Linked DNA regions of Methanococcus maripaludis. The protein of the gene in region 1 binds, or shares a complex with, the protein of each later gene. Links are inferred from orthologs where the notes say so. Each region holds a gene or a part of one and is shown on either strand. Other genes may lie near its edges.

What was found.
Region 2: the proteins of MMJJ_RS00450 (region 1) and MMJJ_RS05805 are in contact, whole or in part, in a crystal structure (PDB 7CNS), measured with the Thermococcus kodakarensis proteins. The link is inferred for Methanococcus maripaludis from one-to-one orthologs. Residues at the interface, in WP_011250199.1 of Thermococcus kodakarensis: Arg6, Lys7, Ile8, Leu27, Gly28, Thr38, Arg58, Gly59, Lys60, Gly61, Ser62, Thr63, Val64, Ser66, Tyr67, Val68, Tyr70, Ala71, Lys74, Glu86, Ala87, Glu88, Thr89, Ile90, Ala92, Thr93, Ile96, Ile97; in WP_011250200.1 of Thermococcus kodakarensis: Ile25, Ala28, Leu29, Ile32, Tyr33, Ala47, Gly48, Asn53, Ile54, Ala57, Glu60, Phe61, Leu62, Tyr99, Ser128, Glu129, Ser130, Asn145, Arg146, Glu147, Gly148, Gly149, Pro150, Ser151, Leu153, Tyr164, Leu201, Gly202, Asn203, Gly227.

The regions. Positions count from the first base shown.
Region 1 is NZ_CP026606.1:79,948-83,045, reverse strand. Bases 278-3,040 are described here. They hold MMJJ_RS00450 (DUF126 domain-containing protein), read right to left. Parts: upstream 1,974-3,040; coding sequence 1,581-1,973; downstream 278-1,580. Other genes in these bases: MMJJ_RS09330 (hypothetical protein), read left to right, coding at 2,300-2,458; MMJJ_RS00445 (class III signal peptide-containing protein), read right to left, coding at 1,985-2,212; MMJJ_RS00455 (NOG1 family protein), read right to left, coding at 477-1,514; MMJJ_RS00460 (selenouridine synthase SelU-like subunit), read left to right, coding at 278-448. In the rest of the region: more of MMJJ_RS00460, read left to right, coding at 1-277. UniProt on the Methanocaldococcus jannaschii protein: Component of a hydro-lyase that catalyzes the dehydration of mevalonate 5-phosphate (MVA5P) to form trans-anhydromevalonate 5-phosphate (tAHMP).
Region 2 is NZ_CP026606.1:1,080,898-1,084,137, reverse strand. The notes cover bases 151-3,055. They hold MMJJ_RS05805 (aconitase X), read right to left. Parts: upstream 2,254-3,055; coding sequence 1,048-2,253; downstream 151-1,047. Other genes in these bases: MMJJ_RS05800 (coenzyme F420-0:L-glutamate ligase), read left to right, coding at 2,304-3,055; cobM (precorrin-4 C(11)-methyltransferase), read right to left, coding at 254-1,018; MMJJ_RS05815 (hypothetical protein), read left to right, coding at 151-257. In the rest of the region: MMJJ_RS05820 (DUF2304 domain-containing protein), read left to right, coding at 1-70; more of MMJJ_RS05815, read left to right, coding at 60-150; more of MMJJ_RS05800, read left to right, coding at 3,056-3,200; MMJJ_RS05795 (HEAT repeat domain-containing protein), read right to left, coding at 3,232-3,240. UniProt on the Methanocaldococcus jannaschii protein: Component of a hydro-lyase that catalyzes the dehydration of mevalonate 5-phosphate (MVA5P) to form trans-anhydromevalonate 5-phosphate (tAHMP).

The DNA.
Region 1 (3,098 bases):
TTTTGAACCAGTAAATATTAAAAAATACCTTGAATCAATTGGAAGTGAGCTTTCAGACGATGTTATTACAATTGACCAGTTTTTTAAGTTAAACTTTGAAGACACAATAATTGTTGATGCAAGGTCCCCAAGAGAATTTTCTGAAAAAACGGTACCTGACGCAGTAAACATACCACTTTTTTTAACAGATGAATACGAAACTATCGGAAAACTCTACAAACACGAAGGAAAAGAAGTTGCAGTTGCTAAAGCTGGAGTTATAATTCAAGATGGAATAAAAAGAATAGTTTCAGAATCTTTAAAATTAGATCCAAATAAAAATTTAGTAGTGTTTTGTGCAAGGGGCGGAATGAGAAGCCAATCAATTGCAACGATACTAAAACTATTAGGATTTAAAGTAAAAAGACTTGTAGGTGGCTTTAAAAGCTACAATATTTCAAAAAACTAAAAAAGCATAAAAAACTAAAAAAAGAAAATTATTCTTCTAAAAGATCCATTAAACCCTGTTCGTCAAGGATATCTAAGAGTCTTTCTCTTAAGTCTGCAATACCTTCTTTTTTAAATGAAGATACTTTTAATACTTCATATTCCCCAAGATCTTCTTCAAGCTTATCTAATCCTTCTATTTCATCAACATCCATTTTTGTAAGTGCAACTAAAATTGGAACGTTAAACGTTTTTCTAATTTCTTGAAGTAAGTTAAACTGTTCATCCATTGTGAAACCGCAAAATTCTGTTGGGTCAATTACAAATAAAATCATATCTGAAAGATAGTTTATTGCAACTACCGCGTGAAGTTCGATATCGTTTCTTTCGTAAATTGGCCTGTCCAAAACACCAGGTGTATCAATTATCTGAATTCCTTCTTCAGTATATCCAATATTCAGTCCTTTTGTAGTAAATGGGTAAGAATTTACTTCAGGTTCTGCATCGGTAAGTGTTCTAAGGAGTGTTGATTTTCCAACGTTTGGGTATCCTGCAATAACTACGGATGGCAAATTTTTTACTGTTGGAATGTTTTTAAGCTTGTTTCTTGCAACACCTAAAAACGCCATATTTGGGTAAATCTGTTTTAAAACTGATGAAACCCTTCCGATAAATTCTTTTCTAACAATTGACGTCGCTTGTGGGCTTGGTGCTTTCTTAACTTTTCTTGAATATTGGGTTCCTAATTTTTTCACGATTTCAGAAGCCCACTGAACTGCCGCAAGCGATTTTTTAAATTCGTCGCTTCCAACCATGATTTCAAGAATTTCCCTATAAAATGGATCCAAATTATCTATTGAAGGGGTTTTTTCCACAATTTTTAAAAGATTATCTGAAATAACTGATGCAGTGGTCCTGATTTTATTATCTTCGATTATCTTTGATTTTGGAGTACTTAATCCTCTCGTAGTTGTTCTAAGTTCCCCTGCGATCTTTTCTGACCTGTTGTAAGCCTTGTCCATCAATTCGTCAGGGTATAATATATTCGGCATTGCCTTAAATGGGTTTGCGTCTCTCGATTTCCTCATAGTCTCATCTCACACATTTTAAAATGTAAATAAATATTCAAAATAGTAGGAAAGTATGTTTTTAGTTTACTGTTCTTTAATTTTAACAGTTCCCGTGTTTCCATCAACTACTACTATATCGCCATCTTTAATTTCATCTATATTAACTTTATCCACGAGTGGAATTTTTCCAAGAATTGCACCTGTTGCGACAATTGGTTCAGACTCAAAATTTACCATTCCTTTTAAAAGTCCTCTTTTAGCAAGCCCGTAGATTACATAAGAACCAACGGTACTTCCTTTTCCACTTGGAAATACAAATATTTTATTTGCAATACTTTTTCCAAAAAGTTCATTTTCCTTGTCAGTTACAATTCCTTCCTCATTTACGCCACCAAGAAATGAAATAGGCGATTTTGAAATAATTGCTTCCCCTTCAACGACTCCTTTTGAAATAATTCTACCATTTAGCTCTTTCAAAGTTTCACCATTTAATTATTACTTAAGTTTCCAACAGATTCAGTAATTCTGTTTACTGCACTGTTATACATGCCGACAGTACCATTTGCTGTCTGATTTATCTTAACTGCGGATTCTAACGTACTTTGTATGTACAAGTACCCTGCAAATACTGCAACCATAGCTACAGCCAGTACCAAAACACCAAGTTCAAGAGATATCTGGCCCCGATTTTTGAATGCTAAATATTTTAAACCCATTTTTTCACTGTAACTTTTAAATCAACATTAAGCTTATATAAATCATTATAATTTTAAATATAAATATTATTGCTTAAGAGGAATATTATGAATTTTAAAAATGAAATCAGCAAGTACACAACAATAGATCTCGATAAATTAAAAACAAATAAGACAAAATGTCCAAAATGCGGAAAAGAATTTAATTCAGTAGGGAAAAAGATAATCTGCCCCGAATGCAAATATATATTTAAAATAAGCGATTAAAAAATAATCCTCCTAAATTTAGGTTCGGATTATATTTATATTTCTAAAATCTCAACATTTTCGGATAATTTAGCTATTCCGACACCATTATTTACTATTTTTCCGACTTCAAATGCATAAACATTATTTTCTTTGAATTTCTGAATTAATTTATCCTTGTATTCTGGTTTTGTAGATATTAAAAGACCTCCAGCGGTTTCAGCACCTTTTCCACTGCAAAGAGCATGTCCAAATAGTGAAGCAAGTTCTGGAGTTCCTTTAATTACTGGAAGGCAGGATATTTCAATTTCAACATTGCTTTGTTCAGCCATTTCCTGACTGTGGCCCAAAATACCAAATCCTGTGACATCGGTCATTGCATTTGCAATTTTTTCGCCTAACTCATTTTCAAGTTCTCTTAAATGTAAAAGAGCAATTCTATTAGACGTTGTCATCAGTTCAATGGTTTTTTCAAAGATATATTTTTGTTCTTCTTTTGGGATATCGATTAAATCTTCAAATTCCTCGGTAACCCTTGATAGCGCCATTGCACTCTGGTTTCCAAGCGGTTTTGTAAGAATTAATACATCGCCATTTTTACATCCTGCTTTTGTAAGAATGTCTTCTTCTTTTCCAACGCCAGTAATCGAGCCACCAATTA
Region 2 (3,240 bases), 1.0 Mb from region 1 along the record:
AATTGTTTCAGAAATTGCAATTAATGAAAGATACGATAAAAAAACAAAAGGTGAAAATGATGGAAAATAGAGAATTAGTAATGGAAACTGCGCCTTATGTTCAAAATATGGAATATATAAGAGAATTAATTGAAGAATCGGAAAATATTGAAGAATTAAAAATAAAATTAACTGAATTAATAGGTAATGAGCAGAACGTTGCAAAAAAAACTGATTTAAAAATTTTAATGGAAAAAATAGAAGAATTAAATCTTTAATTTTTAGGTTTTCTAAATTCGTGTTCAAAGTCTTTGTCGTAAAGTTTTGAATAATCATAACTGTCAGGATTTGTTACATTTCCAACGATTATAAGTGCTGTTTTTGTAATTCCTTCGCCTTTTACTTTTTCAGATATGTCTTTTAGTGTTCCAGTAATTTTTTTCTCGTCAGGCCATGATGCATGATATACCACTGAAACCGCAGTGTTTTCCGGATATCCACCTTCAATTAGCTCCTTACATACTTTTTCTATCATTCCTGTTCCCAAATAAATTGCCATTGTAGCGTTGTGTTTTGCAAGCGCGATTAAACTTTCTTTTGCAGGTTTTGGAGTTCTTCCTTCAGGCCGTGTAATTATTACTGTTTGTGATACATCAGGAAGCGTTAATTCTGATTTTAAAGTTGCCGCTGCTGCAAAAAGGGAAGTTACTCCTGGAATTATTTCTACATCGATTTCATATTTTTTCAATTCATCGATCTGCTCTTTTATCGCACCGTAAAGTGCAGGGTCTCCAGTATGAACCCTTACAACAGTTAATCCGTTTTTAATTCCGTTTACTGCAACTTCGATTACTTCATCGAGTGTCATCGTTGCACTGTTGTAGATTTTTGCATCCTTTTTGTTGTAATCTAAAACTTCCGGATTTACTAACGAACCTGCATAAATTAAGATATCTGCACTTTCAATTGCATTTTTTCCTTTTATCGTGATTAATTCCTTGTCTCCAGGACCCGCACCAACAATAATCATCTTTTTCATTATTTCACCGATTTATTAAAATTAATAAATTATTCAGTTGCTTTTTTCAAAATTTCATAAGTTGTTCCGTATATCACGTTGCTTTTGCAAAAACCCGGCAGATACGTTGCAGCTTTTCCAGAATTCGTTGCAACGTTTTTGTATCCCATGTCTTCAATCGGAGCTACGACCATACACGTGTCAACAACTACTTTTCCGCCAGCATCTTCAATAATTTTCGTATATCCCATCCTGTCAGCAATCGATTTCATGTGAATTGATGTACAAACCCAAACTTCTGCATTGAATTTTGCATTTTCAGCTTTTACAAACTCTGCAACTTCTTTGATTTCATCAAGACTGCAGTGTGGACATCCGATACAAATTAAATCTGGTTTTTCTGAAGTTTTGAAAGAATCATATTCTTTTTCAAAATCGTCTTTTCCGATAACTACTTTTTCAAGACCTGTTATTTCCAGTCCTTTTTTTGCTTCGGGAGTTATTCCTTCAACGTGGTATAATGCAACACCGCCGCTTGCTGCAAGTGCGGCTCCAAGTGCTTTTAAATAATCATTTTTAACTGATTCACAATTTTTAAATTTGAAGTATGGAATTCCGTTTTTTACAATTTTTCCCGTAATTCTTCCCAAAATTCCGTAAAATGAACTTGCATCTTCAAGTTCCATATCAACTTCAAAAACTTGTGTTGGAAGCCTGTTTTCATCCAAATGGTATCCGTAACATGGTGTTTTTCCAATGATTGCAGCTGCTAATGCTGAAGGTCCGCCCTCCCTGTTGGTTCTTGCACCGATTACTGAATTTACATAAGCTACTGCAGAAGACTCTGCCCATGCAACGTGTGAACCAAACATTGGAACATTTCCAGTTAAATAAGGCGTACATGTACAGCTGATTTCAATTTCCATTCTTTTAAAACAGTCAATTATTTCGAGCTGTTTTTTTGCAAAATCCTTTGGGAATTTGAGTTCATCGTACCTTATCAAATCCATTCCAGCAGGATTTAACGTTGTTGGAACTGTTGCCTTTAAACCCTGATCTGCAAGGTCTTTTAAAAATTCCAGTCCCTTTTCACCGATAGTTTTGTAAGAAACTCCGGAAACCTGTGCAGAAGATATATCTACCAGTTTTTCTGCTCCGTAAATATCGCCTAATGACACAAGTAAGTTCATGCAGGTTTCTAGGGCTTCCCCGTATTCTCCTGCATACAATTTTTCCTCTTCTCTCGTTAGATGCATAATTTTCACCTTTTTCCTTACTAATTATAGAGTACCAAAATATAAAAATAATGGAGATAGTTTTAATTCGTGAAAAAATGGAAATAAATGCAACACCGATAAGAACCAGATATATCGATAGAAACGAAGATTTTGTATCAGAATCCATCAATTCTTTAAAAAATGAAATTGAAAACGGATTTGAAATAAAAAACGGGGATTTTTTAGTCGTCAGTGAAAAATTCATAGCTACAAGCGAAGACAACTTCGTAGATGAAAGTTTGGCGAATCCTAAATTCTGGGCATATTTTACATATTATCTATCAAAATACGGCTGGGGATATGTATTAGGCCCTCTTTTAGGTACTAGGGGCGACAGGGTTAAAAATTTAAGAAAAATGCCAAAGACGGAAACACTAAAACACAAACAAATAGTAATTGAAAATGTAGGGTTAATATACGCACTAAAACCTGCATCAGAAGGCGGAATTGACTTAACAAACGTTCCGGGTACTTATGCATCCCTCCTTCCAGAAAAACCTGAAAATTCTGCAAAAAAACTCCATAAAAAAATAAAGGAAGAACTGAATCTCGATTTAACGGTTATGGTAATCGATACAGATGCAACATACAGGTTTTTTAACTGGTACGTTACAGCACTTCCAATTGCAATTGATGGAATAATTTCAAAAATAGGTGTTTTTGGATATATTTTAGGGAAATTTGGAAAAATATTAAAACAGGGCGGCCTTTGTGGTGCAACCCCGCTTGCAATTGTGGGAAATGAGAATTACAAAAAATATCCCTTAAAAACGATTCTATACATTGCAAATCTATCAGATACGTCTCAAGTCCCATATACAAAGTCAATTCATGATTTAATGAAAAAATACAACACTTTTGAAATAACTGTTGATGTTTTAAAAGAGATGGAACACAGCCCATTAGTTATTGTAAAATGTGAATAATTTAAAAAAGTAAAAAATTAAAATAAAATATCTATCTTTT